3 regions of the Pseudomonas sp. R5-89-07 genome follow, and region 2 is predicted to be linked to each of the others. Evidence: predicted binding sites of a transcription regulator. Region 2 holds the regulator's gene; each other region holds the start of a gene.
What was found. Region 2 encodes sigma-54, which starts transcription at its own class of promoters, with help from an activator protein. Its sites were predicted from a motif close to ANTGGCATNNANNTTGCTNT; they were not measured.
Positions count from the first base shown of each region.

Region 1: glnK (P-II family nitrogen regulator) is a predicted target of sigma-54. The motif match lies at 6,650-6,669, and genes of this name have one in related genera.
Region 3: flgB (flagellar basal body rod protein FlgB) is a predicted target of sigma-54. The motif match lies at 8,337-8,356, and genes of this name have one in related genera.

Region 1 covers NZ_CP027727.1:5,761,590-5,772,009, reverse strand. The annotation lists gene C4J94_RS26535 (NorM family multidrug efflux MATE transporter) at 1-1,136, opposite strand, end outside; gene C4J94_RS26530 (LysR substrate-binding domain-containing protein) at 1,288-2,208, shown strand; gene C4J94_RS26525 (methyl-accepting chemotaxis protein) at 2,386-4,362, shown strand; gene C4J94_RS26520 (YifB family Mg chelatase-like AAA ATPase) at 4,395-5,891, opposite strand; partial or broken gene C4J94_RS28220 (N-acetyltransferase) at 6,056-6,151, shown strand; gene C4J94_RS26510 (accessory factor UbiK family protein) at 6,194-6,457, opposite strand; gene glnK (P-II family nitrogen regulator) at 6,880-7,218, shown strand; gene C4J94_RS26500 (ammonium transporter) at 7,253-8,593, shown strand; gene C4J94_RS26495 (secondary thiamine-phosphate synthase enzyme YjbQ) at 8,804-9,229, shown strand; gene sutA (transcriptional regulator SutA) at 9,332-9,664, shown strand; gene C4J94_RS26485 (HAD family hydrolase) at 9,851-10,420, opposite strand, start outside.
Region 2 covers NZ_CP027727.1:1,095,250-1,105,669, forward strand. The annotation lists gene C4J94_RS04900 (FagA protein) at 1-383, shown strand, start outside; gene C4J94_RS04905 (lyase family protein) at 376-1,752, shown strand; gene C4J94_RS04910 (hypothetical protein) at 1,779-2,207, shown strand; gene C4J94_RS04915 (superoxide dismutase) at 2,209-2,820, shown strand; gene C4J94_RS04920 (ZIP family metal transporter) at 2,853-3,746, shown strand; gene C4J94_RS04925 (HPr family phosphocarrier protein) at 3,769-4,041, opposite strand; gene rapZ (RNase adapter RapZ) at 4,058-4,915, opposite strand; gene ptsN (PTS IIA-like nitrogen regulatory protein PtsN) at 4,918-5,382, opposite strand; gene hpf (ribosome hibernation-promoting factor, HPF/YfiA family) at 5,393-5,698, opposite strand; gene C4J94_RS04945 (RNA polymerase factor sigma-54) at 5,773-7,266, opposite strand; gene lptB (LPS export ABC transporter ATP-binding protein) at 7,451-8,176, opposite strand; gene lptA (lipopolysaccharide transport periplasmic protein LptA) at 8,176-8,709, opposite strand; gene lptC (LPS export ABC transporter periplasmic protein LptC) at 8,696-9,268, opposite strand; gene C4J94_RS04965 (HAD family hydrolase) at 9,277-9,801, opposite strand; gene C4J94_RS04970 (KpsF/GutQ family sugar-phosphate isomerase) at 9,802-10,420, opposite strand, start outside.
Region 3 covers NZ_CP027727.1:4,520,998-4,531,417, reverse strand. The annotation lists rRNA gene C4J94_RS20655 (23S ribosomal RNA) at 1-1,515, shown strand, start outside; rRNA gene rrf (5S ribosomal RNA) at 1,671-1,786, shown strand; gene C4J94_RS20645 (MFS transporter) at 2,179-3,552, shown strand; gene C4J94_RS20640 (flagellar brake protein) at 3,613-4,362, opposite strand; gene C4J94_RS20635 (flagella synthesis protein FlgN) at 4,459-4,929, opposite strand; gene flgM (flagellar biosynthesis anti-sigma factor FlgM) at 4,978-5,295, opposite strand; gene flgA (flagellar basal body P-ring formation chaperone FlgA) at 5,437-6,201, opposite strand; gene C4J94_RS20620 (chemotaxis protein CheV) at 6,286-7,218, shown strand; gene cheR (protein-glutamate O-methyltransferase CheR) at 7,263-8,090, shown strand; gene flgB (flagellar basal body rod protein FlgB) at 8,399-8,806, shown strand; gene flgC (flagellar basal body rod protein FlgC) at 8,810-9,253, shown strand; gene flgD (flagellar hook assembly protein FlgD) at 9,270-9,989, shown strand; gene flgE (flagellar hook protein FlgE) at 10,021-10,420, shown strand, end outside.

The DNA of each region.
Region 1 (10,420 bases), 1.3 Mb from region 2:
GTCTGCACGCCGTCGAACAGCTCGAACCAGGCCGCGACGGCCAGCAGGCTGACGGCGAGCACGATCACGTCGTGAAAGGCCGGGTCGTTATGGTCGAGGAACAGTCCGATCAGCGGGTCGGAAAACAGCCAGAGCACAGCGGCGAACCCCAGCATCACCAGGGCGCCAAAGCCAATGCCGACGCGCCCGGCCAGGCGTGCATTCAACAATTGCCCGGCACCATAATGCTGGCCGATGCGCATGGTGATCGCGTAGGACATGCCCGCCGGGACCATGAACGCCACCGAGACGATTTGCAGGGCTATCTGGTGCGCCGCCAACTGCGTGCTGCCCATGGTGCCCATGCACAGCGCCGCGAAAGCGAACAGCCCGACTTCCACCGCATAAGTGCCGCCGATCGGCAGGCCCAGGCGCCACAGCTCGCGCAGGTACCGGGTATTGAGGCGCAACAGGCCGGTACTCAGGGGGTAGGCGGCGTAGGTCCGGTTGCTGCGGATGTACCACATCAGCGCCAGCGCCATGCCATTGGCGACAATCGCCGTGACCATGCCAATGCCCATCAACCCGAGCTTGGGTAGGCCGAACATACCTTCGATCAGCGCATGGTTGAGCAGGTAGTTGACCACCGTGCCGCATAAGCTGATCACCATCACCGGGGTGGCTTTGCCGATGGCGCTGGTGAAGCCGCGCAGCGCCATGAAGCTAAGGTAGCCGGGCAGGGCGAAGGGCAGGAGGGTCAGGAATTGACCGGCGGCCTGCACGTTGGTTTCGGTCTGGCCGAATATCAGCAGCAGCGGCTTGAGGTTCCACAGCAGCAGCGCCGCCGCCAGGGCCATTAACCACGCCAGCCAAAGCCCGGCCTGGGTCAGGCGAGTGGCGCCTTCGATATCGCCCGCACCGTGACGGATAGCTACCAGGGTGCCCACTGCCGCAATCACACCGATGCAGAAAATCGCCACGAACGAATAGCTCGCCGCGCCCAGGCCACCGCCGGCCAGGGCTTCAGGGCTCAGGCGGGCCATCATCAGGGTATCGGTCAGCACCATCAGCATGTGCGCCAACTGTGAGGCAATCAACGGCCCCGACAGCCGCAGAATGGCCCAGAGTTCGGTGCGTGCTGGATGCTGCATGATCATCACTCTCGAAAATTCAGGAGGAGGGAAAGGGTTGATTCTCGGCGCTTTACGCGTATTGCACAAAAGGATAAATGCGATCATCTGCATGATTAAAACTCATGCCTGGTCTGTTCTGGTAGGGTCTGCTGATAGCACTGTCGGAGCTTTCAGAATGTCTCGTCGTCTTCCGCCGCTTTACGCCTTGCGGGCATTCGAGGCCGCGTCCCGTCACCACTCCTTCACCCGCGCGGCAGAGGAGTTGTCGATTACCCAGAGTGCGGTCAGCCGGCATATTCGTACCCTCGAGGAGCATTTCGCCTGCCGTCTTTTCCAGCGCAGCGGCCGCACCTTGCAGCTCACCGAAGCGGCGCGTTTGCTATTACCCGGCGTACGCGAAGGTTTCGCTGCCCTGGAGCGCGCCTGCCATACCCTGAATGCCGAAGACGACATCTTGCGCATGAAAGCGCCGTCCACCCTGACCATGCGCTGGCTGCTGGCGCGGTTGAGTCGCTTTAGGGCCTTGCAGCCGGGCAACGAGGTGCAGCTCACCAGTGCGTGGATGAGCATCGATGAGGTGGACTTCAACCAGGAACCATTCGATTGCGCGGTATTGCTCAGCAACGGGCACTTCCCAGCGGATTGGGAGGCCAGTTACCTGTTTCCCGAAATGCTCATTCCGGTTGGCGCGCCCAACCTGCTGGATGACGGCCCGTGGGAGGTGGCGCGGTTGGCAACGGCGGAGCTGCTGCATCCGACGCCGGATCGCCGCGACTGGCGTTACTGGCTGGAGCGCATGGGGCTGGCGTCCCGCGTTTCGCTCAAGGGTGGGCAGGTGTTCGACACGCTCGAGTTGGGCATGATCGCTGCCGCGCGGGGTTATGGGGTGTCCATGGGCGACCTGCTGATGGTGGCCGAGGACGTCGCCCAGAAACGCCTGAGCCTACCCTGGCCAACGGCCGTCGCCAGCGGCGAAAGTTATTACCTGGTTTGGCCGAAAACCCGCCCCGGTGGTGAGCGTTTGCGGCGCTTGGCGGAATTTCTTCAGGGTGAGGTGCAAGCGATGGTTTTGCCTGCTGTGGCACGCCTCGAATGAAGGGTTTGGTGTGTGTGATGCAATCGTTTGCGTGATACCCCTGCGAATCGCTCAAGTATTGCGAAACCGCGCCGAAGTAAGGTGTTGGAACCCTCGTGCACAAACGTTTCCCATTAGATAATTCGCCGAGCAGCGCTAAGAGATCAGGATGATCCTGGCCTCGGCTCAGGAGCTGTCATGTCTCAACCTCGCGCTCGGATCGCTTCGCAGTTAGGCCTCGCATTGGCCGTAATTCTGGCTGTCGTTATCAGCGGCAGTACCGTCTTCGCTCTACGCTCCCTCGACACCGCCAACCTCGCCACTCGCGAGGAACACCTGGCCAGCGAGGCGCGCCTGCTTGCCGACCAACTCAATACTTTCCACAGCACCTTGCGCGAGAGCACCCAGCGTTTGAGCGGGCTGTTTGAGAAGCGCTTTGGCGCCGGCTTGAGCGTGCGCCCGGAGCAGCCAGTCGCCGTGGCCGGTGTGCAGACCCCAAGCCTCTACCTGGGCAGCGAGTTGCTGAACAACAACTTCAGTGAAGTGGATGAATTCAAGGCCATGTCCGGCGGTGTGGCCACGGTATTCGTGCGCAGCGGCGATGACTTTGTTCGCATCAGCACCTCCCTGACCAAGCAGGACGGTAACCGCGCCATCGGCACCGTGCTCGATCGCCAGGGCCCGGCCTACCAGCGTGTGTTTGGCGGGCAGGCCTACATCGGTCGGGCCGTGTTGTTCGACCGCTCCTATATGACCCAGTACAGCCCGGTGCGTGATGCCAGCGGCAAAGTCATCGCAGTGTTGTTCATCGGTTTCGACTACACCGACGAACAGAAAGCCCAGTTCGACAACCTCAAGCGCTTCCGTATCGGCCAGACCGGCTCCCTTTCGCTGCTGGATGAACAGAAGCACTGGCTGGTGCCGCCGGCCGGTGTACAAGCCCTGGACCAAGCCATTCCAGTAATGCTCGACCTGGCGAAGAAGCCGGGTGTAGGCCGCTTCTGGAGCGACGAGAACGAAGATTTCTACAGCGTCTCGGTACCGTTCGAAGGCGGCCCCTGGGCGGTAGTGGCGAGCATGCCCAAGGCTGAAATTCGTGCGGTGACCTGGGACGTCGGCCTGCGCCTGGTGATCGGCAGCGTGCTGGCCATGCTGTTGGCGGTGGGCGCCACGGTGTGGCTGTTGCGCAGCAAGCTCGCGCCATTGAGTGACCTGGTGCGCCAAGCCGAAGCGCTCGGTGCGGGCGACCTGAGCGCGCGCCTCAACGTTTCCAGCCATGACGAAATCGGCCAGTTGGCGCGCAGCTTCAACCAGATGGGCGAAGCGCTGTCGACCATGGTTTCGCACATTCGCAAGGCAGCTGAAGAGGTCAACAGCCGTGCCCAGGCGTTGTCCGGTTTGTCTGGCGGTGCCTATGAAGGCATGGAGCAGCAGTCCGGTGAGATCACCAGCATGGCGGGCGCGGTGGAAGAATTCAGCGCCACCTCCCTGAATATCGCCGACAACATGGGCAGCACCGAGCGTCTGGCCCAGGAAAATGCCCAGCAGACCCGTATCGGGCGTGCCTCGATGCAAGAGGCGTCGTCGTCCCTGGAACATATCGCCACCGCCCTGAACAGCACCGCCACGGTGATCAACACCTTGGGCCAGCGTTCCCAGGAGATCGGCGGCATCGTCGGCGTGATTACGTCTATCGCGGAACAGACCAACCTGCTGGCTTTGAACGCGGCCATCGAAGCCGCCCGTGCCGGCGAGCAAGGCCGTGGTTTTGCCGTGGTCGCCGACGAAGTGCGCAACCTGGCCTCGCGCACTCGCCAGGCCACCGATGAAATTTCCGGCATGATCCAGAGCATCCAGCAGGAAACCGGGAATGCCATCAGCACCATGGAGCACGGTAATGTGCTGATGCAGGAAGGCCTGTCGCGCAACGCCGACGTGGCCTCGGCCCTGGCGCGCATCGACGAGCAAAGCCGTTCGGCCGGCCAGCAGTTCGCCGCAATCACCACGGCCACGCAAGAGCAGAGCAGCACCGCGACCTTGCTCAGCAGCAACCTGCAGAGTATTGCGCTGGCTAACAGCGAGCAGCGTGAAGTGGTGTCGAACCTGGCGATCACCGCCAAGGAGCTGGAGACTTTGGCGGCGGGCTTGCGGCATGAAGTGGACCGGTTCCGCTAAGCCACCGCATTCCGAATATAGGGGCGCACGGCTCAATTGATCGCCGCCGGACGGTACTGCAAGGCCTCTTGCAGATGGTGGCGAGCGATTGCTTCTGTTTGTTCGAGGTCCGCCAAAGTGCGCGCCACCTTGAGCAGCCTATGAGCCGCGCGCAGCGACAGTGTCAGTCGCTCACATGCACTTTCCAGCCAGCCTTCATCGACCTTTGCCAGCGTGCAGTACTCGCGCAGCCCCGGCAGATCGAGGAACGCATTGGCGCAGCCCTGGCGTCGTTGCTGGCGCTCCCGTGCGTCGGCAACCAGGGCGGCGGTTTTCGCAGTGTTGTCGCCGGTCTGTTGGGCCGGGCTCAGTGCCGTGGCCTCCCGCGCCACGGTCAGGTGCAAATCGATGCGGTCCAATAGCGGCCCCGAGAGCTTGTTGCGGTAGCGTTGAATCTGTTCCGGCGTGCACCGACAACGGCCGCTGGGTTCGCCCATATAACCGCAAGGGCAGGGGTTCATCGCCGCGACCAGTTGGAAGCGCGCCGGGAAACTCACCCGGTCCCGCGCGCGGGAAATCACAATATGTCCCGACTCGAGCGGCTCGCGCAGTACCTCCAGGACTTTGCGGTCGAACTCCGGCAACTCGTCCAGGAACAACACGCCGTGATGGGCCAGGGTGATTTCCCCCGGTTGCGGCTTCGATCCTCCGCCGACCAGCGCGGGGCCGGACGCCGAGTGGTGCGGCTGGCGGAACGGCCGGTGCGGCCAATGACTTAGCGGGGCCAGGCTGACCACGGATTGAATCGCCGCGACTTCCAGTGCTTCCTGCTCGCTGAGCGGTGGCAGCAAGCCCGGCAGGCGGCTGGCGAGCAAGGTCTTGCCGGTGCCGGGCGGCCCGCTGAATAACAGGTTATGCGCCCCCGCCGCGGCGATCAGCAAGGCACGCTTGGCGGCCAACTGGCCCTGTACTTCATTGAGGTCCGGGTAAGGCTTATTCAAATACAGCAAGCCGTCGGACTTGTAGGGCTCGATCGGTACATGCCCATTCAAGTGCGCCACCACCTGCAGCAAGTGATCTACCGCAATCACCTTCAACCCTGACGCCAGGCAAGCTTCCTCAGCGTTCGCCCTGGGCACTATCAGGGTGCGCCCGGCCTTGCGCGCCGCCAGCGCGGCCGGCAACACGCCTTTCACCGCGCGTACCTCGCCGGACAGCGCCAACTCTCCCAGGCACTCGACGTCATCGAGCATCAATGCCGGCACCTGCATGCTGGCCGCCAGGATCCCCAGGGCAATCGCCAGGTCAAACCGCCCGCCGTCCTTGGGCAGGTCGGCGGGCGCGAGGTTGAGCGTGATGCGCCGCGCTGGGTATTGCAGGGCCGAGTTGAGAATGGCGCTGCGAACGCGGTCCTTGCTTTCCTTGACCGCGGTTTCCGGCAAACCCACCAGGGTCAGGGATGGCAAGCCATTGGCCATATGCACTTCGACGGTAACGACGGGAGCTTCAACGCCGATCTGGGCGCGGCTGTGGACGATGGCGAGGGACATGCTCGATCCTTGAAATGGAGGCCGCTTCCTGCGGGTTATTCAAGGGTAGACGAGGGTGAGAAAAGCAAAGCGGGGGAGGTTTTACAGAACGTATCCAGACAACGACGCAGGACAACTGTGGAGAAAAACCCGCTAATGCCAGGCCGTTAAGGCGAACACCGTACCTGTGGCGAGGGAGCTTGCTCCCGCTGGGTCGCGAAGCGGCCCCAGACAATGGGACTGCTGCGCAGTCCAGCGGGAGCAAGCTCCCTCGCCACAGGTGATTTCACGCTTCTGCGGGGTAGCCCCTTCACTGATTGCGTTTATTCGGCGGAAGGTGGCGTCATCCGCGCTTCCAGTTCCGCGACCTTCGCCTCCAGGCTCTCAAGCCGCGCACGCGTGCGGGCCAACACCACCATCTGGCTGTCGAACTCTTCACGGCTCACCAGGTCGAGCTTGCTGAAGCCACTTTGCAGCAGTGCCTTGAACTGGCTTTCGATTTCATTGCGGGGCAGCGGGGTGTCGCCGCTGAACAGGCGAGAGGCGTGGCCGCTCAGGGCGTCGAGGAAGTCTTTGGGCGCGAGCATGGGAAATATTCCGGAAAACAGTTGGCCGGCAGTGTATCACGCAGCGTCTATAGTCTTTTCACGGCTGATGCGCACGCTTTTCGCGCACGAGGAAGGGCGGTCGCGCACTGTTTTAATGCGCATCGCGATTGGCGGAACGCCCCGCAGGTGGGCACGAGTGGGCAATGGACTGATTTCAGTGATTTTTACGGAGCTGGCAAGGTTTCTGCTTAGACGAACATGACCCATGCACTGATGCAGTCGCTGTGACGAATGCAGTGCGCCGATGGATCAGGGGTACAGGTTTTTCGTCACCAGTGGTTCGCTGGCGTCGCCGCGGTAAATGCCGAGGCGACGATGCGTTACAAAGCCAGGCACTGCGCTTAGACTTGAGACGGGTTTGTTTTCCTGGGGCAAGTCCACCAATTCGGGAGAGAGTTTTCATGAAGCTAGTCACTGCCATCATCAAGCCGTTCAAGTTGGACGACGTACGCGAGTCACTGTCCGAGATCGGCGTGCAGGGCATTACCGTTACTGAGGTCAAGGGCTTCGGTCGGCAGAAGGGTCATACCGAGCTGTATCGCGGCGCGGAATACGTAGTCGATTTCCTGCCGAAGGTGAAGATTGATGTCGCCATTGACGACAAGGATCTTGACCGGGTTATCGAAGCGATAACCAAGGCCGCCAACACCGGCAAGATCGGTGACGGCAAGATCTTCGTGGTCAATCTGGAACAGGCTATTCGCATCCGTACCGGCGAAACCGATACCGACGCAATCTAAGCCGCCAAACCCCAACGCCCCAGGAGAAAACACTATGACTCTGCGTAAATTCGCAGGGCTCGGAGCCCTGTTGTCCATCGTAATGCCAAGCCTTGCAATGGCGGCAGATGAAGTGGCGGCTCCAGTCCTCAATTCCGGCGACACCGCCTGGATGCTGACCGCCACCGCACTGGTGCTGTTCATGACCATCCCTGGCCTGGCGCTGTTCTACGGCGGCATGGTCCGTTCCAAGAATATTCTGTCGGTGATGATGCAATGCTTTGCCATCACTGGCCTGATCAGCATTCTGTGGGTCATCTACGGTTACAGCATTGCGTTCGATACCACCGGTATGGAGCAGGGCGTCGTCAACTTCAACTCCTTCTTCGGCGGCATGGGCAAGGCGTTCCTGGCAGGGGTCACTCCAGCCAGCATCACCGGGCCGGCGGCGCTGTTCCCGGAAGCGGTGTTCATCACCTTCCAGATGACCTTCGCCATCATCACGCCGGCGCTGATCGTCGGTGCCTTCGCCGAGCGCATGAAGTTCTCCGCGATGCTGATTTTCATGGGCATCTGGTTCACCCTGGTCTATGCGCCGATTGCGCACATGGTCTGGAGCGGCAACGGCGGCCTGATGTGGGACTGGGGCGTGCTGGACTTTGCCGGTGGCACCGTGGTGCACATCAACGCCGGTGTGGCTGGCCTGGTAGCGTGCCTCGTGCTCGGCAAGCGTAAAGGCTTCCCGACCACCCCGATGGCCCCGCATAACCTGGGTTACACCTTGATCGGCGCGGCCATGCTGTGGATCGGCTGGTTCGGCTTCAACGCCGGCTCCGCTGCTGCGGCCAACGGCACGGCCGGCATGGCGATGCTGGTTACCCAGATCGCTACCGCCGCCGCTGCGCTGGGCTGGATGTTTGCCGAGTGGATCACCCACGGTAAGCCGAGCGCACTGGGCATCGCCTCGGGTGTGGTGGCCGGCCTGGTTGCAATCACACCGGCTGCTGGCACCGTCGGCCCGATGGGCGCGCTGGTGATCGGCCTGGCGGCGGGCGTGGTGTGCTTCTTCTGCGCCACGACCCTCAAGCGCAAGCTGGGCTACGACGACTCCCTGGACGCCTTCGGCGTGCACGGTATCGGCGGTATCCTCGGCGCGATCCTGACCGGCGTGTTCGCAGCTCCGTCGATGGGTGGCTTCAACGCCGCTACCACCGACATCGCTGCCCAGGTGTGGATCCAGTGCAAAGGCGTCGGCTTCACCGTGATCTACACGGCGATCGTCACCTACGTTATCCTCAAGGTGCTGGACATGGTCATGGGCCTGCGCGTCACCGAAGAGGAAGAGGCGGTCGGCCTCGACCTGGCGCAACACAACGAGCGCGGCTACAACTTGTAAGTACGCGAAAAAAAGATGCCCGGCTTGCCGGGCATTTTTTTGCCTGGCGTTTGTCTTTGGCTATAAGTGGTATGGGTTTTTCGTCGACTTTGTGATGGGATCCACACCGCACTTTTGGGGGTGCGAATGTCTTACAGGCATGTAGGCGTATTCGGCACTTTGTTTTTTTCCAGAGCGCGCTAGAATGCGCGCCGATGGGCGGAGAACTGTATGTGGCAACAGACCCTGATAACCCTGCGGGCCAAGCCCCGGGGCTTTCACTTGGTGACCGATGAGTTGCTTGCCGGCTTGCCTGAATTGAAGGCGTGTCGCGTGGGCCTGTTGCATCTGTGGCTGCAGCACACCTCGGCCTCGTTGACGGTCAACGAGAATGCCGATCCGGCAGTTCGCCGGGACTTCGAGCGTTTTTTCAACGTGCTGGTGCCGCAAGGCCAGGCAGGGTTCGAACACAACGACGAAGGTCCGGATGATCTGCCGGCGCACTTCAAGGCCAGTCTCCTGGGCTGCCAGTTGAGTTTGCCGGTGAAGGCCGGCCGCTTGGCGATGGGGACCTGGCAAGGTGTTTATCTGGGCGAGCACCGTGATCACGGCGGTGCTCGTAAAGTCCTCGCCACCTTGCATGGTGAAGGGGCATAAGCCACTGGAGATCCAGTGGACGTTGATTTTTTTCCAGCGACCTCGACAGAGGGTGAAGCTGGGCTATAACTAATCTGCTTTTCGCAAGTCATGAGGTAGAACATGAGCGACGATGATCTGGAAAACGACGACCTTGAAGTAGGTGACGAAGACGACACTGAGGAAAGTCTTGAAGTGGCGGCTGATGACGTTGCTGAAGACCTTGATGACAGTGCTGGCGATGATGCCGCGCCCAAAGCCAAAGGCAAGGCCAAGGCTGCTGTTTCGGTAGACGAGCTGCCTAGCGTTGAAGCCAAGAACAAAGAGCGCGATGCCCTGGCCCGCGCGATGGAAGAGTTCCTCGCCAAAGGCGGCAAAGTGGTCGAAGTCGAGCCCAACGTGGTTGCTGATCCACCGAAGAAACCGGATAACAAGTACGGCAGCCGTCCTATCTGAGGCAGCCACCTGCTTGCTGAAAGAGCCCGCCGTCGCTGCGGGTTTTTTCATGGCTGCTATTTATGAGCTTGGGGCAATTCAATGTGGGAGGGGGCTTGCCCCCGATGGCGGTGGGTCAGCCAGTCCATCTGGTGACTGGTACACCGCTATCGGGGGCAAGCCCCCTCCCACATTTGGCCATCGGTGTTACTGCCAGCGGCGAAGTAACTCCGGCAACTCCGTCAGGCTGCGAATCTGCGCATCCGGGAGTTTTTCCCCTTCCCACACCTTGCCTGTCGGGTTGAACCACACCGCCCGCAGCCCCGCCTGTTGAGCCCCGGCGATGTCATCACCTGGATGATCGCCAACATGCACCGCCGCCCCGGCCTCCACACCGCCGCGCTGCAACGCCTCTTGAAACAATCGCGCATCCGGCTTGGCGATGCCGATATCTTCGGCACGCAAGGCAAAGTGAAAGTAGTCCGCCAGGCCCACACGTTGCACATCGGCATTGCCATTGGTGATCACCCCCAGCAGGAAGTGCTGGCGCAGCGCTTTGAGCATTGGCTCGGCTTCGGGGAAGACGGTGAGCTGGTGCCGCGCATGAATGAACGCTTCAAAACACACGTCGGCCATTTCCGTGGCCTCAGGTTGTGGATAACCGGCCTCCTCAAACGCATGCATTAACACCCGGTGGCGCAGGATACTGATGCGGTGTTTGAGTTCCGGGTGACGCTGCAGCACCTGTTGGCGCAGGCTGGCGAAATGTTCCAAGGG
Region 2 (10,420 bases):
TGCATGAGGACCCGTACCTGGAAAGTTGGCGGTGGATGAGTCGTCAGATCCGTTGCGGGCTCGATCCTAATGAACCTCGCCTGATCGAACATTACCTCAGTGAGGGGCGCTACCTGGCGTGTTGCACCGCCACCCATCCATGGACCATCGCCGAAACGTCATTTCGCCTGCTCATCGATACCGCCAACGATATCGCGCTGCCCTGGCATTGGCGCTCCCTGTGCCTGGACCAGGCTTGGCGCCCACTGCGTGATCTGGAAAAACTCTCCCAGTGCGCCTGCCGCCTCAAGCGCTGGCAGGCCTTTGCCTGGCAATTGGCAACCTGCCAACTGCTGCCATCCCTCTCTCACTCCGACTTGGTGCAAGGATCTAACGATGAGTAATAGTCGTATCGAACGCGACAGCATGGGCGAACTGCAAGTGCCCGCCGAGGCCTTGTACGGTGCGCAGACCCAACGCGCGGTCAATAACTTTCCTATCAGCCATCAGCGCATGCCGGCGCAGTTTATCCGCGCGCTCGTTCTGGCCAAGGCCGCTGCTGCCAGGGCCAACGTCGACCTCAAGCAGATCAGCGAAGGGCAGGGCAAGGCGATTGTCGATGCCGCCCAAGGCTTGCTGGAAGGCGACTATATGCAGCACTTCCCGGTGGATATCTTCCAGACCGGCTCCGGCACCAGCTCCAACATGAACGCCAACGAAGTGATTGCGACCCTGGCCAGCCGTTTGCTGGGCGAGGTGGTGAACCCCAACGACCACGTCAACTGTGGGCAAAGCAGCAACGACATCATCCCGACCACCATTCACGTCAGCGCGGCGCTGGTGCTGCACGAGCAAACACTGCCGGCCTTGCTGCACCTGGTGCAGGTGATCGAGCAAAAGGCCGAAGCGGTTCACCCGTTCATCAAGACCGGCCGCACTCACTTGATGGATGCCATGCCGGTACGCATGAGCCAGGTGCTCAATGGCTGGGCACAGCAGCTCAAGGCCAATGTCGGCCACCTGCAAGACCTGTTACCGGCGCTGCAGGCGCTGGCTCAGGGCGGCACGGCGGTAGGCACCGGCATCAACGCACACCCTGAATTCTCTACACGTTTCAGCCAGCACTTGAGCCAGCTGACCCAAGTGAAGTTCACGCCGGGCAAGAACCTGTTTGCGTTGATCGGCTCCCAGGACACCGCCGTCGCCGTCTCCGGTCAGTTGAAAGCGACCGCAGTATCGCTGATGAAGATCGCCAACGACTTGCGCTGGATGAATTCCGGCCCGTTGGCCGGCCTCGGTGAAATCGAGCTGGAAGGCCTGCAGCCGGGCTCTTCGATCATGCCTGGCAAGGTCAACCCGGTGATCCCGGAAGCGACGGCCATGGTTGCCGCGCAGGTCATCGGCAATGACACGGTGATCACCGTTGCCGGTCAATCTGGCAACTTCGAGCTGAACGTGATGCTGCCGATCATCGCCCAGAACCTGCTCAGCAGCCTTCAATTGCTGGCCAATTCCAGTCGCCTGCTGGCGGACAAGGCCATCGCCACCTTCAAGGTGAATGAAGCCAAGCTCAAGGAGGCGCTGTCGCGCAACCCGATTCTGGTCACTGCCCTTAATCCGATCATTGGTTACCAAAAGGCCGCCGAAATCGCCAAGCAGGCGTATCAGCAGGGTCGCCCGGTCATCGATGTCGCCCTTGAACACACCGACCTGCCGCGTAGCCAACTGGAAGTCCTGCTGGACCCGGAAAAGCTCACGGCGGGCGGCGTGTAATCCCGACCCTGCTTTGGAGGCTCACTATGGAGCACTGGAAACGCACGATCGAACGGGCCAATCGCTGCTTTATGGCGGGCGAGTTGGTTGATGCCCGCGAGGCCTACTTGCAAGCGCTGGCCCTGGCCCAGGTGTTGTTCGAACGCTGGGTGGACGCCGACGAAGCAGTGGCGGCTTGCGTCATTTCCCATCACAACCTGGCAGACCTGCACCTGCGCCTCAACCAGCCTGAAGAAAGCGCGGAATACCTCTGCGCCATTCACCAGCGCCTGCTGCAAACCATGCAGGACCCCCGCCTCAGTTCGAAGTTGCGCGAGGCAGCGTTGCGCCAGAGCAGCAAAACCTATATCGAGCTGTTGAATTTCATCAGTGATCACGGCGAATACCCGCGCACCCATCGCCTGCTGGGCGCTGCCGCGACGCAACCGGCCACCTCTCACTATGGAGCACATTGATATGACCTACACCTTGCCGGCTTTGCCTTATGCCTACGATGCGCTTGAACCCCATATTGATGCGCAAACCATGGAAATCCACTACACCAAACACCACCAGACCTACATCAATAATCTTAATGCGGCGGTCGAGGGCACCGAGTACGCGGGCTGGCCGGTGGAGAAGTTGGTTTCCAGCGTTGAAAAATTACCGGAGCAATTACGCGCTGCTGTGGTCAACCAAGGAGGCGGTCATGCCAACCACTCGTTGTTCTGGGCGGTCATGACGCCGACAGGTGGCGGCAAGCCCGAGGGGGTGCTGGGCAAAGCTATCGACGAGCAGTTGGGTGGCTTCGACAGCTTCAAGGAGGCTTTTACCAAGGCGGCGTTGACCCGTTTCGGTAGCGGCTGGGCCTGGTTGAGTGTCACCCCGCAAAAAACCTTGGTGGTGGAAAGCAGCGGCAACCAGGACAGCCCGCTGATGAGCGGTAACACGCCGATCCTCGGTCTGGATGTCTGGGAGCATGCCTACTACCTGCTGTACCAAAACCGACGACCGGAGTACATCAATGCATTCTATAGCGTCATCAATTGGCCGGAGGTTGCCGCACGCTACCAGGCTGCCTTGGCCTGACATTCAACCTATAACAAGATCTAAGGCCGATTATGGGCACTGAAACACTGGCGATTAGCAGCGTGCGATTATTTCGCTACGCGTTTGGCTCCCTGCTTGTATTAGTCGGTACGGCATTGCTGGTGGCCCATGGGCTGGCCTGGCTCGACCTGGAACCACGCATCTTGCGCGCGCTGCAGGGCGGGGCGATCTGCGCACTCGGCACGGCGCTGGGAGCAGTGCCGGTGCTGGTGATTCGCCGGATGCCGGCGGCGTTGAGCGATACCTTGCTGGGTTTTGGCGCGGGGGTCATGCTGGCGGCGACCGCCTTTTCGCTGGTGGTGCCGGGTATCGCCGCCGCTGAAAACCTGGGGCTCTCGCCCTGGGGCGCGGGCGGCTTGATCAGCTTCGGCATCATGCTGGGTGCCTTCGGGCTGTATCTGGTGGACCGCAAGGTCTCCGGCGCCAGCCCGGAAATGCTGGTGGGCACGCCGGATAAACCGGTTATCCCGCCGCGCATCTGGCTGTTCGTGTTTGCCATCATTGCCCACAACATACCTGAAGGCATGGCCGTAGGCGTCTCTGCTGGCGGCGGCATGGCGGATGCCGACAGCCTCGCCATGGGCATCGCCCTGCAGGATGTACCGGAAGGCCTGGTGATTGCGCTGGTATTGGCGGGGGCGGGGATGTCGCGGATCAGGGCGTTTCTGATCGGTGCCGCATCGGGTTTGGTAGAGCCCGTCTTTGCCGTGCTGTGCGCGTGGTTGGTGAGCCTTGCCGAAGTGCTGCTGCCCCTGGGGCTGGCGCTGGCGGCTGGCGCAATGCTGTTGGTGGTGACCCATGAGGTCATCCCCGAGTCACGCCGAAACGGTCACGATAAGCTTGCCAGCCTGGGGTTGTGCATCGGGTTTTGCTTGATGATGGTGATGGACACGGCGTTGGGGTAAGGCTTAAGCCTACAGAGACAGGTTATTCGCCTTCATCAAAGTAGTTATTGATCAACGCCACCAATGCGTCCATCGCTTCCTGCTCCTGCTCACCCTCGGTTTTCAGGTGGATTTTGGTGCCTTTGCCTGCGGCGAGCATCATCATTGCCATGATGCTTTTGCCGTCGACCATCGACTCTGGAGTGCGCCCGGCGCGAATCTGGCAGGGGAACTTCCCGGCGACGCCGACAAATTTGGCTGATGCACGGGCATGCAAGCCCAGCTTGTTGATGATTTCAATTTCCAGAGCGGGCATCGCGCAAGTGTTCCTTTCAGCTAAGGTCGCGGTGGCGAACCTGGACGTTCTTGAGGGTTTGTTGCAGTACCTGGCCGAGTCGTTCCGTCAGGTAGACGGAGCGGTGGTGACCACCGGTGCAGCCGATGGCAATGGTGACATAGGCACGATTGCTTGCGGCAAAGCGCGGTAACCATTTGAGCAGGTAACTGGAGATATCCTGGAACATCTCTTCCACATCCGCCTGCGCGGCCAGGTAGTCGATTACCGGCTGGTCGAGCCCAGACTGATCGCGCAATTCCGGCTTCCAATAAGGATTGGGCAGGCAGCGCACGTCAAATACCAGGTCGGCATCCACCGGCATGCCACGCTTGAAACCAAACGACTCGACCAGAAACGCAGTGCCAGGCTCCGGCTGGTTGAGCAATCGGAGCTTGATGGCGTCGCGCAGCTGGTAGAGGTTCAGGTTGGTGGTGTTGATCTTCAGATCGGCCAGGTCGATGATCGGCCCCAGCAGTTTGGTCTCGTCCTCGATGGCTTCCGCCAGGGAGCGGTTGGCGCTGCTGAGCGGATGGCGTCGACGGGTTTCAGAGAAACGCTTGAGCAGGGTTTCTTCGTCGGCATCCAGGTACAGCACGTCGCAATGAATATGCTTGGCACGCACTTCCTCAAGCAGTTCGGGGAACCGCGAGAGGTGGCTGGGCAGGTTGCGGGCGTCGATCGACACAGCGACCAGCGGTTGCGCCAGTTCGGTATGGATCAGTGCGCGTTCCGCCAATTCCGGCAGCAGCCCGGCGGGCAGGTTGTCGATACAGTAGAAGCCGCTGTCCTCAAGAACGTTGAGCGCAGTGCTCTTGCCCGAGCCGGAGCGGCCGCTGACGATGATCAAACGCATGATTATTGCCCGCTTTGTTCATCCAGGACGACCTGATACAGGGCCTCATTACTGCTGGCACTGCGCAGTTTTTCGCGTACTTCCTTGCGGTCGAGCATGCTGGCGATCTGCCGGAGCAGCTCCAGGTGCGCATCGGTGGCGGCTTGCGGGACCAGCAGAACGAACAGCAGGTCGACCGGGGCGCCGTCGATGGCGTCGAAATCGATGGGGTGATCCAGGTGCAGCAGGGCGCTGACGGGTGTTTCGCAGCCTTTGAGACGACAGTGGGGGATGGCGATGCCGTTGCCAAAACCGGTCGAGCCGAGTTTTTCACGGGCAATCAGGGCCTCGAAGACATCTTGCATCTCCAGTTCAGGCACTTGGCTACTGATCAGGTTGGCAATTTGTTCGAGGGCTTTTTTCTTGCTGCCGCCCGGCACGTTCACGAGGGAACGGCCGGGGGTCAGGATGGTTTCAAGTCGGATCATGGGGGGAGAGTTAACGACCTGTACCTTGCATCAGGTGCAGATTCTTTTCCTTATGCTTTATGAGTTGGCGGTCGAGCTTGTCGTAGAGCGAGTCGATCGCCGCGTACATGTCTTCATGTTCCGCATTGGCGACGAGCTTGGCATTCGGTACGTGCAGGGTGGCCTCGATTTTCTGCTTGAGCTTGTCGACCTCCATGATGACCTGCACGTTGGTGATCTTGTCAAAATGCCCCGCAAGCTTGTTCAGCTTGCTCTCGGTGTACTCACGCAGGGGCTTGGTGACTTCCAGCTGGTGTCCACTGATGTTGACTTGCATACAGCTTCTCCTTCGTTGCCAGTGCATAAAGCGGCAGGCAAAACGCCTGCCACTGGAACGCTGTGGCCCGCCCGTCACATCAAACGCTTTCGCTCGCTGGAAGGCGCGATCCCGAGAGACTCGCGGTACTTGGCGACGGTTCGACGGGCGACCTGAATGCCTTGTGCCTCCAGTAAACCAGCGATCTTGCTGTCACTCAACGGCTTTTTCTGATTTTCCGCGGCAACCAGTTTTTTGATGATCGCGCGGATCGCCGTGGACGAGCATTCGCCGCCTTCGGAGGTGCTTACGTGGCTTGAGAAAAAGTATTTCAGCTCATAAATACCCCGTGGGGTATGCATGAATTTTTGCGTGGTCACCCGTGAAATCGTCGATTCATGCATGCCGACCGCCTCAGCGATGTCGTGCAGTACCAGGGGCTTCATCGCTTCGTCGCCGTATTCCAGGAAGCCGCGTTGATGCTCGACGATCTGGGTCGCCACTTTCATCAGGGTTTCGTTGCGGCTTTGCAGGCTCTTGATGAACCAGCGCGCTTCCTGCAACTGGTTGCGCATGAAGGTGTTGTCGGCGCTGGTGTCGGCGCGCCGCACGAAGCCGGCGTATTGCGGGTTGACGCGCAGGCGCGGCACCGATTCCTGGTTCAGTTCCACCAGCCAGCGTTCGTTGTCCTTGCGCACGATCACGTCGGGCACGACATATTCGGCTTCGCTGGACTCGATCTGCGAGCCAGGGCGAGGGTTGAGGTTCTGCACCAGCTCGATGACCTGGCGCAGTTCGTCTTCCTTGAGCTTCATGCGACGCATCAGCTGGCTGTAGTCGCGGCTGCCCAGCAGGTCGATGTAGTCGCTGACCAGGCGCTTGGCCTCAGCGAGCCAGGGTGTCTTGGCCGGGAGCTGGCGCAGTTGCAGCAGCAGGCACTCGCTGAGCGTGCGCGCGCCGATACCGGCGGGCTCGAATTGCTGGATCCGGTGCAAGACGGCTTCGATCTCGTCCAGTTCAATATCCAGTTCCGGGTCGAAGGCTTCAAGAATTTCCTCGAGCGTTTCGTCCAGGTAGCCCTGGTTATTGATGCAGTCGATCAGGGTGACGGCGATCAGGCGATCGGTGTCCGACATCGGCGCCAGGTTCAGTTGCCACAGCAAATGGCTCTGCAGGCTCTCGCCGACAGACGTACGGGTGGTGAAGTCCCACTCGTCATCATCATTGCTGGGCAGGCTGCTGGCGCTGGTCTGGTAGACGTCTTCCCATGCGGTGTCCACGGGAAGCTCGTTGGGAATGCGTTCGTTCCATTCGCCGTCCTCAAGGTTATCCACCGTGGGGGCGGTTTCCTGGTAGGACGGTTCCTGTACATCGGGATTGGGCTTTTGCTCGATGTTGTCGGCCAACGGGTCGGTATTGTCGAAGTCGTCGCCTTCTTCCTGGCGTTCGAGCATCGGATTGGACTCCAGGGCCTCCTGGATTTCCTGTTGCAGGTCCAGGGTCGACAATTGGAGCAGGCGGATGGCCTGTTGCAGCTGCGGTGTCATCGTCAGCTGCTGGCCCATTCTCAGGACTAGCGATGGTTTCATGGCAGGGGCTTAACACCTTATTCGCCGGCGCAATGCGCCATCCACGACAGGGCGCGTGAGCGCCAAACATAAGCAAATTATATGCCTGATATCGGGGGCTTTGCCTAGAGCGCGGTAACAATAAAAATACTGAGGTTTTTATTGACTCGCGCGCTCAACAGCGAATGGCCTGATACCACCGTGTTTACAGGCGGAACTCGTGACCCAGGTACACTTCCTTGACCAGTTCGTTGGCCAGGATGGTGGCGGAATCGCCCTCGGCAATCAACTGGCCGTCGTTGACGATATAGGCGGTTTCGCAGATATCCAAGGTCTCGCGGACGTTGTGGTCGGTGATCAACACACCGATGCCCTTGGCCTTGAGGTGATGGATGATTTGCTTGATGTCGCCGACCGAGATCGGGTCGACACCGGCGAACGGTTCGTCCAGCAGGATGAACTTGGGCGCGGTCGCCAGGGCGCGGGCAATCTCCACACGACGACGCTCACCACCGGACAAGCTCATGCCGAGGTTGTCGCGAATGTGGTTGATGTGGAATTCCTGAAGCAGGCTTTCCAGTTCCTTGCGGCGGCCGTCGCGGTCGAGTTCCTTGCGGGTCTCGAGGATTGCCATGATGTTGTCGGCTACCGACAGTTTGCGGAAGATCGACGCCTCCTGCGGAAGATAGCCGATACCTGCGCGCGCACGGCCGTGCATCGGCTGGTGGCTGACGTCCAGGTCGTCAATCAATACACGGCCCTGGTCCGCCTGGACCAGCCCGACGATCATGTAGAAGCAGGTGGTCTTGCCGGCGCCGTTGGGGCCGAGCAGGCCGACGATCTGGCCGCTGTCGATCGACAGGCTGACATCGCGTACCACCTGGCGGCTTTTATAGGCCTTGGCCAGATGCTGGGCTTTCAGGGTTGCCATTACTCGGCCTTCTTCTTCGGCTGGATGACCATGTCGATACGTGGGCGAGGTGCGGTGACCTTGTTGCCATTGGCGCGACCCGCCTGGGCGACCTGGGTCTGGGTGTTGTAGACGATCTTCTCGCCTTCGGTGGAGTTGCCGTCGGCACTGAGTACCTTGGCCTGATCAATCAGTACGATGCGATTTTGCTGGGCATGGTACTGGATGGTCTTGCCATAGCCTTTCATCGGGCCCGGGTCTTCTGCCTTTTGCTTCTGTTCGAAGTAAGCCAGGTTGCCCACGGAGGTCACGACGTCGATATCGCCGGTCGCGGTGCGAGTCAGGGTCACGGTGTTGCCAGTGATCTTCATCGAGCCTTGGGTGATGATCACGCCACCGGTGTAGGTGGCGACGCCTTGTTTGTCATCGAGCTGCGCATCGTCAGCCGAGATGTGGATCGGTTGCTGGCTATCGTTCGGCAGAGCCCAGGCGCTCACGCTTCCCAGTGCTGCGCCCAGACCGAGCAAAATAGGGAGGGTTTTAACGAGCCTCATACTGTCCTCTTACGTTCGATAGCAGGTGTATCCTGCTTTCTTTCAAATACGCTTTCATTCCCTTGCCAGTCGATACACCGCCAGCGCCGTCGATTCTAACGTCTTGCTCGGTCTGCGCATATTCCTTCTGTGGGAATACGGTCATGCGACTGCTGGTAATGATGGTGTCGCGGTTCTGTGCGTCTGTACGTGCGACGCGCACCGAGTCGATCAGTTCGATTTCGGTGCCGTCCGGGTTGACCTCGCCACGCAGGCTGGTGACATGCCAGGGCTGTTCGGTGCCGCGGTAGAGGTTCAGGTCCGGGTTGGTCAGCAGGCTGACTTCCGAAGCTTTCAGGCGCTCGACCTTATCGGAGACCAATACGTACTGCACCTTGCCATCGGGCAGGAACTGCACGGTGTGGGTGTTGGTGGCAAAGTTGTCGATGATGCTTTCATCCACCTGCACGACAGGTTTGTCGAGAAAGCGCTCCGGGCTGATATTCCAGTAGCCCACCGCGAGGAGCAACGCGGCGATGACCCCGAACAGCAGGAAATTGCGAATCTTTTTACTCAGCATATAACGCTCTATAAGTAGGCGGCGTGGGCCGCTTCAAGACTGCCCTGGGCACGCAGGATCAATTCACAGAACTCGCGGGCGGCACCTTCGCCGCCGCGGGCGGTGGTAATGCCATGGGCATGTTCACGCACAAACGCTGCGGCATTGGCCACGGCCATGCCCAGGCCGACCCGGCGGATCACCGGCAGGTCAGGCAGATCGTCACCCAGGTAGGCGACCTGTTCATAGCTTAGGTTGAGTTGGCCAAGAAGCTCGTCCAATACCACCAGTTTATCCTCGCGCCCCTGATACAGGTGAGGAATCCCGAGGTTTTGTGCGCGGCGTTCCACAACCGGTGTCTTTCGACCACTGATAATCGCGGTTTGCACGCCTGCCGCCATCAGCATCTTGATGCCCTGGCCGTCGAGTGTGTTGAACGTCTTGAATTCGCTGCCGTCTTCGAGAAAGTACAGGCGGCCATCGGTCAGCACGCCATCCACGTCGAATATCGCCAACTTGATGTTTTTACCGCGTTGCAACAGGTCGCTGGTCATCTACATCACTCCTGCACGCAGCAAGTCGTGCATGTTCAGGGCGCCAATCGGGCGGTCATTCTCGTCGATCACCACCAGCGCGCCGATCTTGTGGTCTTCCATGATCTTCAGGGCTTCAGCAGCAAGCATTTCGGGGCGGGCGGTCTTGCCGTGGGGCGTCATCACCGCGTCGATGGTTGCGGTATGGATGTCGATGGTACGGTCCAGGGTGCGACGCAAATCACCGTCGGTGAACACGCCGGCCAGTCGTCCGTCGGTTTCCAGGATCACGGTCATGCCCAGGCCCTTGCGGGTCATCTCCATCAGTGCGTCCTTGAGCAAGGTGCCGCGTGGCACGTGGGGCAATTCATCGCCCGCATGCATGACATTTTCCACTTTCAGCAGCAAACGACGGCCCAAAGCGCCGCCCGGGTGGGAAAACGCGAAGTCTTCAGCCGTGAACCCGCGCGCCTCCAGCAGTGCGACGGCCAATGCATCGCCCATCACCAAGGCTGCAGTAGTGGAAGAGGTGGGTGCCAGGTTCAGCGGGCAGGCTTCATGGGCGACATGAACGTTCAAGTTCACTTCGGCGGCCTTGGCCAGGGTCGACTCCGGGTTGCCAGTGACGCTGATCATCTTG
Region 3 (10,420 bases), 2.6 Mb from region 2:
TTAATATTCCTGTACTTCTGGTTATTGCGATGGAGGGACGGAGAAGGCTAGGCCAGCTTGGCGTTGGTTGTCCAAGTTTAAGGTGGTAGGCTGGAATCTTAGGTAAATCCGGGATTCTAAGGCCGAGAGCTGATGACGAGTCATCTTTTAGATGACGAAGTGGTTGATGCCATGCTTCCAAGAAAAGCTTCTAAGCTTCAGGTAACCAGGAACCGTACCCCAAACCGACACAGGTGGTTGGGTAGAGAATACCAAGGCGCTTGAGAGAACTCGGGTGAAGGAACTAGGCAAAATGGCACCGTAACTTCGGGAGAAGGTGCGCCGGTGAGGGTGAAGGACTTGCTCCGTAAGCTCATGCCGGTCGAAGATACCAGGCCGCTGCGACTGTTTATTAAAAACACAGCACTCTGCAAACACGAAAGTGGACGTATAGGGTGTGACGCCTGCCCGGTGCCGGAAGGTTAATTGATGGGGTTAGCTAACGCGAAGCTCTTGATCGAAGCCCCGGTAAACGGCGGCCGTAACTATAACGGTCCTAAGGTAGCGAAATTCCTTGTCGGGTAAGTTCCGACCTGCACGAATGGCGTAACGATGGCGGCGCTGTCTCCACCCGAGACTCAGTGAAATTGAAATCGCTGTGAAGATGCAGTGTATCCGCGGCTAGACGGAAAGACCCCGTGAACCTTTACTATAGCTTTGCACTGGACTTTGAATTTGCTTGTGTAGGATAGGTGGGAGGCTTTGAAGCGTGGACGCCAGTCTGCGTGGAGCCAACCTTGAAATACCACCCTGGCAACTTTGAGGTTCTAACTCAGGTCCGTTATCCGGATCGAGGACAGTGTATGGTGGGTAGTTTGACTGGGGCGGTCTCCTCCTAAAGAGTAACGGAGGAGTACGAAGGTGCGCTCAGACCGGTCGGAAATCGGTCGTAGAGTATAAAGGCAAAAGCGCGCTTGACTGCGAGACAGACACGTCGAGCAGGTACGAAAGTAGGTCTTAGTGATCCGGTGGTTCTGTATGGAAGGGCCATCGCTCAACGGATAAAAGGTACTCCGGGGATAACAGGCTGATACCGCCCAAGAGTTCATATCGACGGCGGTGTTTGGCACCTCGATGTCGGCTCATCACATCCTGGGGCTGAAGCCGGTCCCAAGGGTATGGCTGTTCGCCATTTAAAGTGGTACGCGAGCTGGGTTTAGAACGTCGTGAGACAGTTCGGTCCCTATCTGCCGTGGACGTTTGAGATTTGAGAGGGGCTGCTCCTAGTACGAGAGGACCGGAGTGGACGAACCTCTGGTGTTCCGGTTGTCACGCCAGTGGCATTGCCGGGTAGCTATGTTCGGAATAGATAACCGCTGAAAGCATCTAAGCGGGAAACTAGCCTCAAGATGAGATCTCACTGGGACCTTGAGTCCCCTGAAGGGCCGTCGAAGACTACGACGTTGATAGGTTGGGTGTGTAAGCGCTGTGAGGCGTTGAGCTAACCAATACTAATTGCCCGTGAGGCTTGACCATATAACACCCAAGCAATTTGCGACTCGAGAGAGACCAGATTGCGGTGTGTGAAGACGCAATGAACCGAAAGTTCGACGCTCACAAAACACCGAATTCTATTACATACCCAATTTGCTGAAGCGAGGCCAGCTGGCCACGACTCAGTACCCGAATTTCTTGACGACCATAGAGCATTGGAACCACCTGATCCCATCCCGAACTCAGTAGTGAAACGATGCATCGCCGATGGTAGTGTGGGGTTTCCCCATGTGAGAGTAGGTCATCGTCAAGATTAAATTCCGAAACCCCAATTGCGAAAGCAGTTGGGGTTTTGTTTTGGGCGGTCGAAAACCACACCGCCTGCAGACGCAAGCTTGCCCGCAAAGTTCTCCGCAACTAACGCGACCGTAAGGGGCATGCCCGACACCCTATGGGCCGCTCTATTCAGCCTTTTATGGCCGATATCGAAAGACCAGTCGAACCTTGCGTATGATCAAGGTTCACAGGTGGTGCGTTGTATATTTATCTCCATTCCATGTACCTCGCAGGCACGCATGCAGCGTCAGAGCTGTTAAGCAAAATAATCCCCGGAAATGGCTTATGCCGCCTGTCCGGACCCGACTACTGCGGACTATCATGCCGATAGCCCCATCCCCTCACCGCAAGGAGCCGCTCGGAACGCCGATGCGCCAAATCTGGAAATCTTTTCGAGCCCTTTATTTCGCCTCCTTGATGATGCTGATCGGCTCTGGCCTGCTCAGTACTTATCTGGCCTTGCGCCTGGCCGCTGACCATGTCGACAGCCTGTGGGTCGGTGCGCTGATGGCGGCCAACTACTTTGGCTTGGTGCTGGGTGGCAAGATCGGCCACCGTTTGATCGCTCGCGTCGGGCACATACGCGCCTACGCCACTTGTGCCGGGATCGTTGGCGCGGCCGTGCTGGGACATGGCTTGATCGATTGGTTACCGGCCTGGATCGTACTGCGGATGATCGTGGGCCTGGGGATGATGTGCCAGTACATGGTCATCGAGAGCTGGCTCAACGAGCAGGCGGATGCCAAGCAGCGCGGCGTAGTGTTCAGCGGCTATATGATCGCCTCCTACCTTGGCCTGGTGCTGGGTCAACTGATACTGGTCATGCACCCGCATCTGGGTCTTGAGCTGTTGATGCTGGTCGCGTTGTGCTTTGCCCTGTGCCTGGTGCCGGTGGCCATGACCCGACGTATCCACCCGGCGCCATTGCACCCGGCCCCGATGGAACCGCGCTTCTTTATCAAGCGTGTGCCCCAGTCTCTCAGCACCGTGCTAGGGGCTGGTCTGATCGTAGGCTCGTTCTACGGCTTGGCGCCGCTCTATGCCTCCCAGCAGGGGCTGACGACCGAGCAAGTCGGTCTGTTCATGGGCTCCTGCATTTTCGCTGGACTGCTCGTGCAGTGGCCGCTGGGCTGGTTGTCGGACCGCTATGATCGCGCCCTGCTGATTCGCTGCTTTGCCTTATGTCTTGCGGTGGCAGCCTTGCCTTTGGCGATCATGACTCAGGTGCCTTTGGAAGTGCTGTTCGTGGCGGGCTTCCTGTGTTCACTCGTGCAGTTTTGTCTGTACCCGTTGGCGGTGGCTTTTTCCAACGACCATGTGGAAGGTGATCGCAGGGTATCGCTGACCGCCATGTTGCTAGTGACTTACGGCATTGGCGCCAGTGTCGGGCCGCTCCTGGCGGGCGTCGTGATGAAGCTGTTTGGCAGCCAGATGCTGTACGCATTCTTCAGTCTTTGTGCATTGGTCCTGGTATGGCGTATTCGGCCGAAGGCCGTGACTAACCTGCATCAGGTCGACGACGCCCCGCTGCATCACGTGGCCATGCCTGACAGCATGTCCAGTTCGCCATTGGTGGCTGCACTTGACCCGCGGGTGGATGAGCAAGTGGTCCAGGAGCAGATGCAGGACTTGGTTCCTGATTCGGAACCCGAGCCAGCGGCTGATGAGCTGGACGCCCAGACTCCGCCGGAGCCAACGGACCCGGACGATCATCCCCATGACTTGAGCAGGGCGCGCCCCTGAACGAAAAAACGGGCAGATCCCATCAGGATCTGCCCGTTTTTTTACATCCGCGTTCAAGGTTTATAGATCGTCATCCTTGTCGAAGCGTCGAGCTTCGCGCTGCAGTTGATACACAAAACGCTCCACTTGGCGCTGCACCAAGCCGCTCATGTTATGGAAGCGCACACCCGCGAAGGTGGTGTTGATCCTGTCTTCGAAATGCAGATAGCGCAGCTCGACAGCAGTGGTCATGCTGCCGAACGGCAGGGCGGCGATAAAGCGGTCATACACCTGGCCCAGTTGCAGGCGTTCGGAAATATCGCCCTCAAAGCGCAATTTGCACCCGGTGGCCGAGATGTCCAGCAGCTTGCCGCTGACCGGTGCCTTGAGCTTCTCGCCACCCAGTTCAATATTCACCAGCTGCGCCAGCTTAAGTGCAGCGCGGAATGCGTTACGACGCTGATGGTAGACCACCTCGCCGGGCATGCTCCCAGTGTAGATACGGTGGCCGTCTTTTTCGCTGATACTCAGCGTGCCATTACTGTCCCAGGCAACCCGTACGCCATCATGGAAACCCTCGATGCGGAAGGGTTCGCCATTTTCAAGATAACGTTCACCATCACGTGGGATCATCTCGTCCAGTGCCAGCGTTTTGCTGTCCCGATCGATGTCCACAAGATAGCTTTGGAAGCGTTGGCTGCGTTCGTGGAAAGTGATGATCAATGGATCATGGCTGTCCTGGAGCATTCGCAGAGTGCTGGCGATTTCCAAAGGCGTGGTAAGGACCTTCGGTGGCTGCGGTGCATCTTCCGCATTAGGGGCGTTGAACACGGTTGTTCCATCTCCAGGCAAAATACGACTACACGCAAGAACCGGCATTTTGCCAGTATGTAGCGCACCTTGGATAGGTCGCGCTGTAAACCGGCGTCAGGCTTGGCTGCGGGTGCTTGGCTTGACCAGGCGTGAAGTGGAACCTTGGGCGTTATAGAGGGCCGGGGGCTCACCGCCATGAAGAATACGCAACTGGTTGGCGGTGGTGGCTTGCTGAAGCTGGATCGACTGACCGTTGAGCAGGTTGGCTTCCTGGCACTGGGCGAGCAGTTGATTGAGCTCTTTGCTTTGCGCCAGCAACTGATCGCCGACCGAGGAGTGACTCGCCAGCTGCGCCAGGCCGTCGTGATCGGCGGGCAGGCCCAGGCTGGTCAGAATCTCGCTGCGTTTCTTGCCGTGCTGCTCGAGCAGCACAATCAGCGACTGTTTGCGCGCCAGTATTTCTTCGAGCAAAGGCATATCCCGGCCATACAGGGCCAGGGACTCTTCTTTAAGCAGCTCGAGCAACTGTTGCGTCGGCGCCAGATCATCAATGATCAGTTCAAGCAAATGTTCGTCGTGGTGCATGGCTGGCCTTGGGGTTTAAGCGTCCAGAAGCCCAGCGCAGGCCTTTGCCTAGCGCTCGGCTTCGAAGTTAAGCAGCTTGCTGGCTACGCGGTTGCTGTCGACTGTATACGTGCCATCGGCGATTGCCTGTTTCAATTCGGCCACGCGGGCTTTATTGACAATCGGTTGATCGCGCAGCGAGTCAGTGACCTTCTGCAACTGTTGAGCCTCATTACTCAGGTGTACCGATTCCCCACTCGGGCTCGCGCTTGCCTGCTCTGCCTTCACGGGCTGAGACTTGGCTTCTGCGCTTTCCTTGGCACCGTTGGTGCGCGTGGTGCCCGGTAAGGGCTGGGTGCTGTTCAAACGATTGAAATCAATGACCATGATAAAAAACCTCTGGGTATTTGGACGCTTGCCATGTTTTCGGCCATACCCGGACAAACTTTAGCCGCGAGTGACAATTAACTCGCAAGGCTCGGCATCCGGCCCACAGTGTAGGAAAAGCGGGCAATTGATTCCAGTCATCTATAGTGCCACCTCGACTTGGCCAGGCGCCGTAACCCGCGCCTTGATCACGCGGTTGGAGTTGAGGTTCTTCACTCTAATCTGTTCACTCATACTGCCATTGGACAGCGCTTCCCCCGGCATTTTTACATTCAGCCCGCCGCTGCTGGCGGAAATCACCACCTGGTCACCCTTGCGAATTACTTCGGCCTGCTCTAGATGAACCAGCGTGATCACTTGATCGGTGACCATTGGTCGGGTAAGCCGCTGCCCGATCGCCTGATCCAGCGAGGTGAGGTAACCCTGGTTGATCAAGCTGATATCCCGTTCACGCAACGCAACATCGTCATAGCCAATAATCCCGGTGCGCTTCAAGGGTCGCGCTACCACGACAACGTCGCGAAACAATTTGACCTGCGCCGGCACGAACACCGTCCACGGGGACGCGCCTTCGCAGCGTACTTTAACGGTTACGCGGCCGATGGGCTGGGCCGGGCTTTCCAGAGTGGCCGTCAATTCCTTGTCACACATAGGCATGCGCAGGCGCGGGTCCAGCGGGTTGACCTGGATCTCATAGCGTCCCGGCGTCTGTGTGGTCGCCAGATAATCTTCTACAGTGAATTCAAGAAAGCCTTGGGTGACGCCGATAAGGAGATCAGGCAGGGTGACGTTGTCGGCGCGAGTCGTGACGCCCACGCCCCAGACAAGCAGCGCCATCGCGGCGCAGAGCAGTCTGCGGTACTTTGGGCGGCAAGGGCGGCGGGAAACTGTCATTTTAATATCCATAGCCAATCAAATAGCAAAACTTAGCAAAGCTCGTGCCGTTTAGTGTTGGTACGCATCGTACCTCTGGGATTTAGGAGTCTGGGCATGGCAGGTGTAATGGATTCAGTAAACCAGCGCACACAGCTGGTAGGGCAGAATCGCCTGGAGTTGTTGCTTTTTCGCCTGGACGGCAAACAGCTGTACGGCATCAACGTGTTTAAAGTCCGCGAAGTGTTGCAGTGCCCCAAGCTGACGATCATGCCCAAATCCAGTCCGGTGGTGTGCGGCGTAGCCAATATCCGTGGCGCGACCATTCCGATTCTTGACTTGGCAATGGCCACTGGCTCCTCCGGTTTGCAGGACCGTCAGAGCCCGTTCGTCATCATCACCGAGTACAACACCAAGACCCAAGGGTTTCTGGTGCGCTCGGTGGAACGTATCGTCAATATGAACTGGGAAGAGATCCATCCGCCGCCCAAGGGCACCGGGCGCGATCACTACCTGACGGCTGTGACGCGAGTGGACAACCAACTGGTGGAAATCATCGACGTGGAGAAAATCCTCGCCGAAGTAGCGCCGACCTCGGAGACCATTTCCGTCGGCGTGGTGGATGCCGAAACGGCGCACAAGGCAGTGTCCCTGCGCGTGTTGACCGTGGACGACTCCTCCGTCGCTCGCAAGCAGGTTACGCGTTGCCTGCAAACCGTTGGTGTCGATGTGGTAGCCCTCAATGACGGGCGTCAAGCCCTGGATTACCTGCGCAAGTTGGTGGATGAAGGCAAGAAGCCGGAAGAAGAATTTTTGATGATGATTTCCGACATCGAGATGCCGGAAATGGATGGCTACACCCTCACGGCTGAGATACGCAGCGATCCACGCATGCAAAAATTACACATCATCCTGCATACTTCGTTGTCGGGGGTATTCAATCAGGCGATGGTCAAGAAGGTCGGTGCAGATGACTTCCTGGCTAAATTCCGCCCTGATGACCTCGCATCCCGGGTAGTCGACCGGATCAAGGCAGCAGATCACGGCTAGGGGGATTTTCCCCTGGCGGTCACACGATTTAAGAGGCGGTATCATTGTCTACGGGTAATTTGGATTTCGAACAGTTCCGGGTCTTCCTGGAAAAAGCCTGTGGCATATTGCTCGGTGAAAACAAGCAATACCTGGTATCCAGCCGTCTCAACAAGCTGATGGAACAGCAGGGCATCAAGTCCCTGGGTGAGTTGGTCCAGCGGATCCAGGGGCAGCCGCGCAGCGGGCTTAAAGAGATGGTGGTCGATGCCATGACCACCAACGAAACCCTGTGGTTTCGCGATACCTACCCTTTTGAGGTGCTCAAGAACAAAGTGCTGCCGGAAGCCATCAAGGCCAGCCCGGGCCAGCGCCTGCGTATCTGGTCGGCGGCGTGCTCGTCGGGACAGGAACCGTATTCGATCTCGATGTCCATCGACGAGTTCGAAAGGACCAACATGGGTCAGTTGAAGGCCGGCGCGCAGATTGTGGCGACGGACTTGTCCGGCACCATGCTCACCAATTGCAAGACCGGTGAGTACGACAGCCTGGCCCTGGGCCGTGGTTTGTCCCAGGAGCGCCTGCAACGCTACTTTGACCCGAAAGGGGCAGGGCGGTGGGCGATCAAGGCGCCGATCAAGAATCGCGTGGAGTTCCGCTCGTTCAACCTGCTCGACAGCTACGCCAGCCTGGGCAAGTTCGACATGGTGTTCTGCCGCAACGTGCTGATTTACTTCTCGGCTGAAGTGAAGAAAGACATCCTGTTGCGCATCCATGGCACGCTCAAGCGTGGCGGCTATCTGTTCCTCGGTGCTTCCGAAGCGCTGAACGGCCTGCCGGATCACTTCCAGATGGTGCAGTGCAGTCCTGGGATCATCTACCAGGCCAAATAAGCCGTAAAAGGTCAAAGTGTGGGAGGGGGCTTGCCCCCGATAGCGGTGGTTCAGTGAATGTATTTATCACTGATACACCGCTATCGGGGGCAAGCCCCCTCCCACATTTTTTGCCACGGCAAAGATGAAGAAAGCGGCAATTCCCCATTGCCGCTTTACTGGCGCCAGGCGGAAACGGCTTGCCGCTTTTCTGGCATTGCCGCAAGCCGGCCCCCCGCAAGCCCTCGATATACGGGGCTCCAAAAGATTGGCACGCACCTTGCTATAACCCTGTTAACGAACAGCAGGTCAGCCTAAAGGTTTCCGCCATGAGCATCAGCTTCGATAAAGCGCTCGGTATCCACGAACAAGCCCTGGGCTTCCGCGCCCAGCGTGCCGAAGTCCTGGCCAACAACATTGCCAACGCCGATACCCCGAACTACAAGGCTCGGGATCTGGACTTTTCCGCCGTGCTCGCCGCCCAGCAGGACAAGACCAAGAACGGCACCTTCGCCTTGAACATGACCAACAGCCGTCATATCGAAGCGCAAGGCCTGAGCAGTGGTGACGAGTCGCTGCTGTATCGCACGCCGATGCAGCCGTCGATCGACCAGAACACCGTTGACGCTCAGCTGGAACAATCGAACTACGCCGAAAACTCGGTGAATTTCCAGGCCAGCTTTACCCTACTCAACAGCAAATTCAAAGGGCTGATGTCAGCCCTGCGTGGAGAATAAGCCATGTCCCTGTCCAGTGTTTTCAATATTGCCGGCAGTGGCATGAGCGCGCAGACCACGCGTTTGAACACCGTCGCCAGTAACATCGCCAACGCCGAAACCGTGTCTTCGAGCATTGACCAGACTTACCGTGCCCGCCATCCAGTGTTCGCCACCATGTTCCAGGGCGGTCAGAGCGGCGGCAGTGATTCGCTGTTCCAGAACCAGGATGCCGCCGGCCAAGGCGTGCAGGTGCTGGGTGTGGTCGAGGACCAGAGCAACCTCGAAGCGCGCTACGAGCCCAACCATCCGGCGGCGAACGAAAAGGGTTATGTCTACTACCCCAACGTCAACGTGGTCGAGGAAATGGCCGACATGATCTCCGCCAGCCGCTCGTTCCAGACCAACGCGGAAATGATGAACACCGCCAAAACCATGATGCAGAAGGTCCTGACCCTGGGTCAGTGATAAGGGGCGCCAAATAATGGCCATCGTTGATACGTCGAACAATACGGCAGTCCAGGACCTGTTCAATTCCAAGGTCAAGGACGCTTCAAACAATGTGGCAAGTGTTTCCAACGCCGCCACCGGCAACCAGGCGTTAGGCAAGGACGCATTCCTGCAACTGCTGGTGACCCAGCTGAAAAACCAGAACCCATTGTCGCCACAGGACAACGGCGCGTTTGTGGCTCAGTTGGCGCAGTTCAGCAGCCTGGAAGGCATCAACACCCTGAACGACTCGGTGAATAACATCTCGAGCAACTTCAGCTCTTCGCAGGCACTGCAGGCTTCGTCGCTGGTGGGGCGTTCAATCATCACCCAGACCGACAAGGCGCTGGTCGATACCAGCAAGAGCATGACCGGTTCGGTGGCGGTGACGGCGGCGGCGGGCAACGTCTCGATCAAGATCACCGACAAAGACGGCAACGTGGTACGCACCCTTGATATGGGCGCCCAGAGCGCAGGTTCTTCGGACTTTATCTGGGATGGCAAGAACGACAAGGGTGAGGTCGCCCCAGCCGGCACCTACACCTTTGCGGCCTCCACCAAGAACGACAAGGGCGACGCGGTTGCCCTCGCTACTTCGCTGCCGGCAACGGTGACCAGCGTAACGCTGAGCAAGACCGGCGGCGAAATGCTGCTCAACCTTGCAGGCGGCATGGGCAGCGTCAAGCTGTCGCAAATTCAGACTATCGGTACATAGAGCCGGCTAACTACGGCAGAGGGAGAGAAACATGTCTTTTAATATCGGCCTTAGCGGCCTCTATGCGGCCAACAAACAACTGGACGTGACCGGCAACAACATCGCCAACGTCGCGACCACTGGCTTCAAGTCGTCTCGTGCGGAGTTCGCGGACATTTATGCGGCGTCCAAACTGGGCACCGGCCAGAACAGCATTGGCAATGGTGTGAATCTGGCGGCGGTGTCGCAACAGTTCACCCAGGGTGACGTCAACGGCAGCGGCGGTATCCTGGACATGGCGATCCAGGGCGGTGGCTTCTTTGTCCAGAAGGGCAGCGACGGTTCGCTGGAGTACACCCGCAGCGGTGCCTTCCGTGCCGACAAAGACGGCTACATCACCAACAACACGGGTACCTCGCGCCTGCAAGGTTACGCGGCGGATGATGACGGCA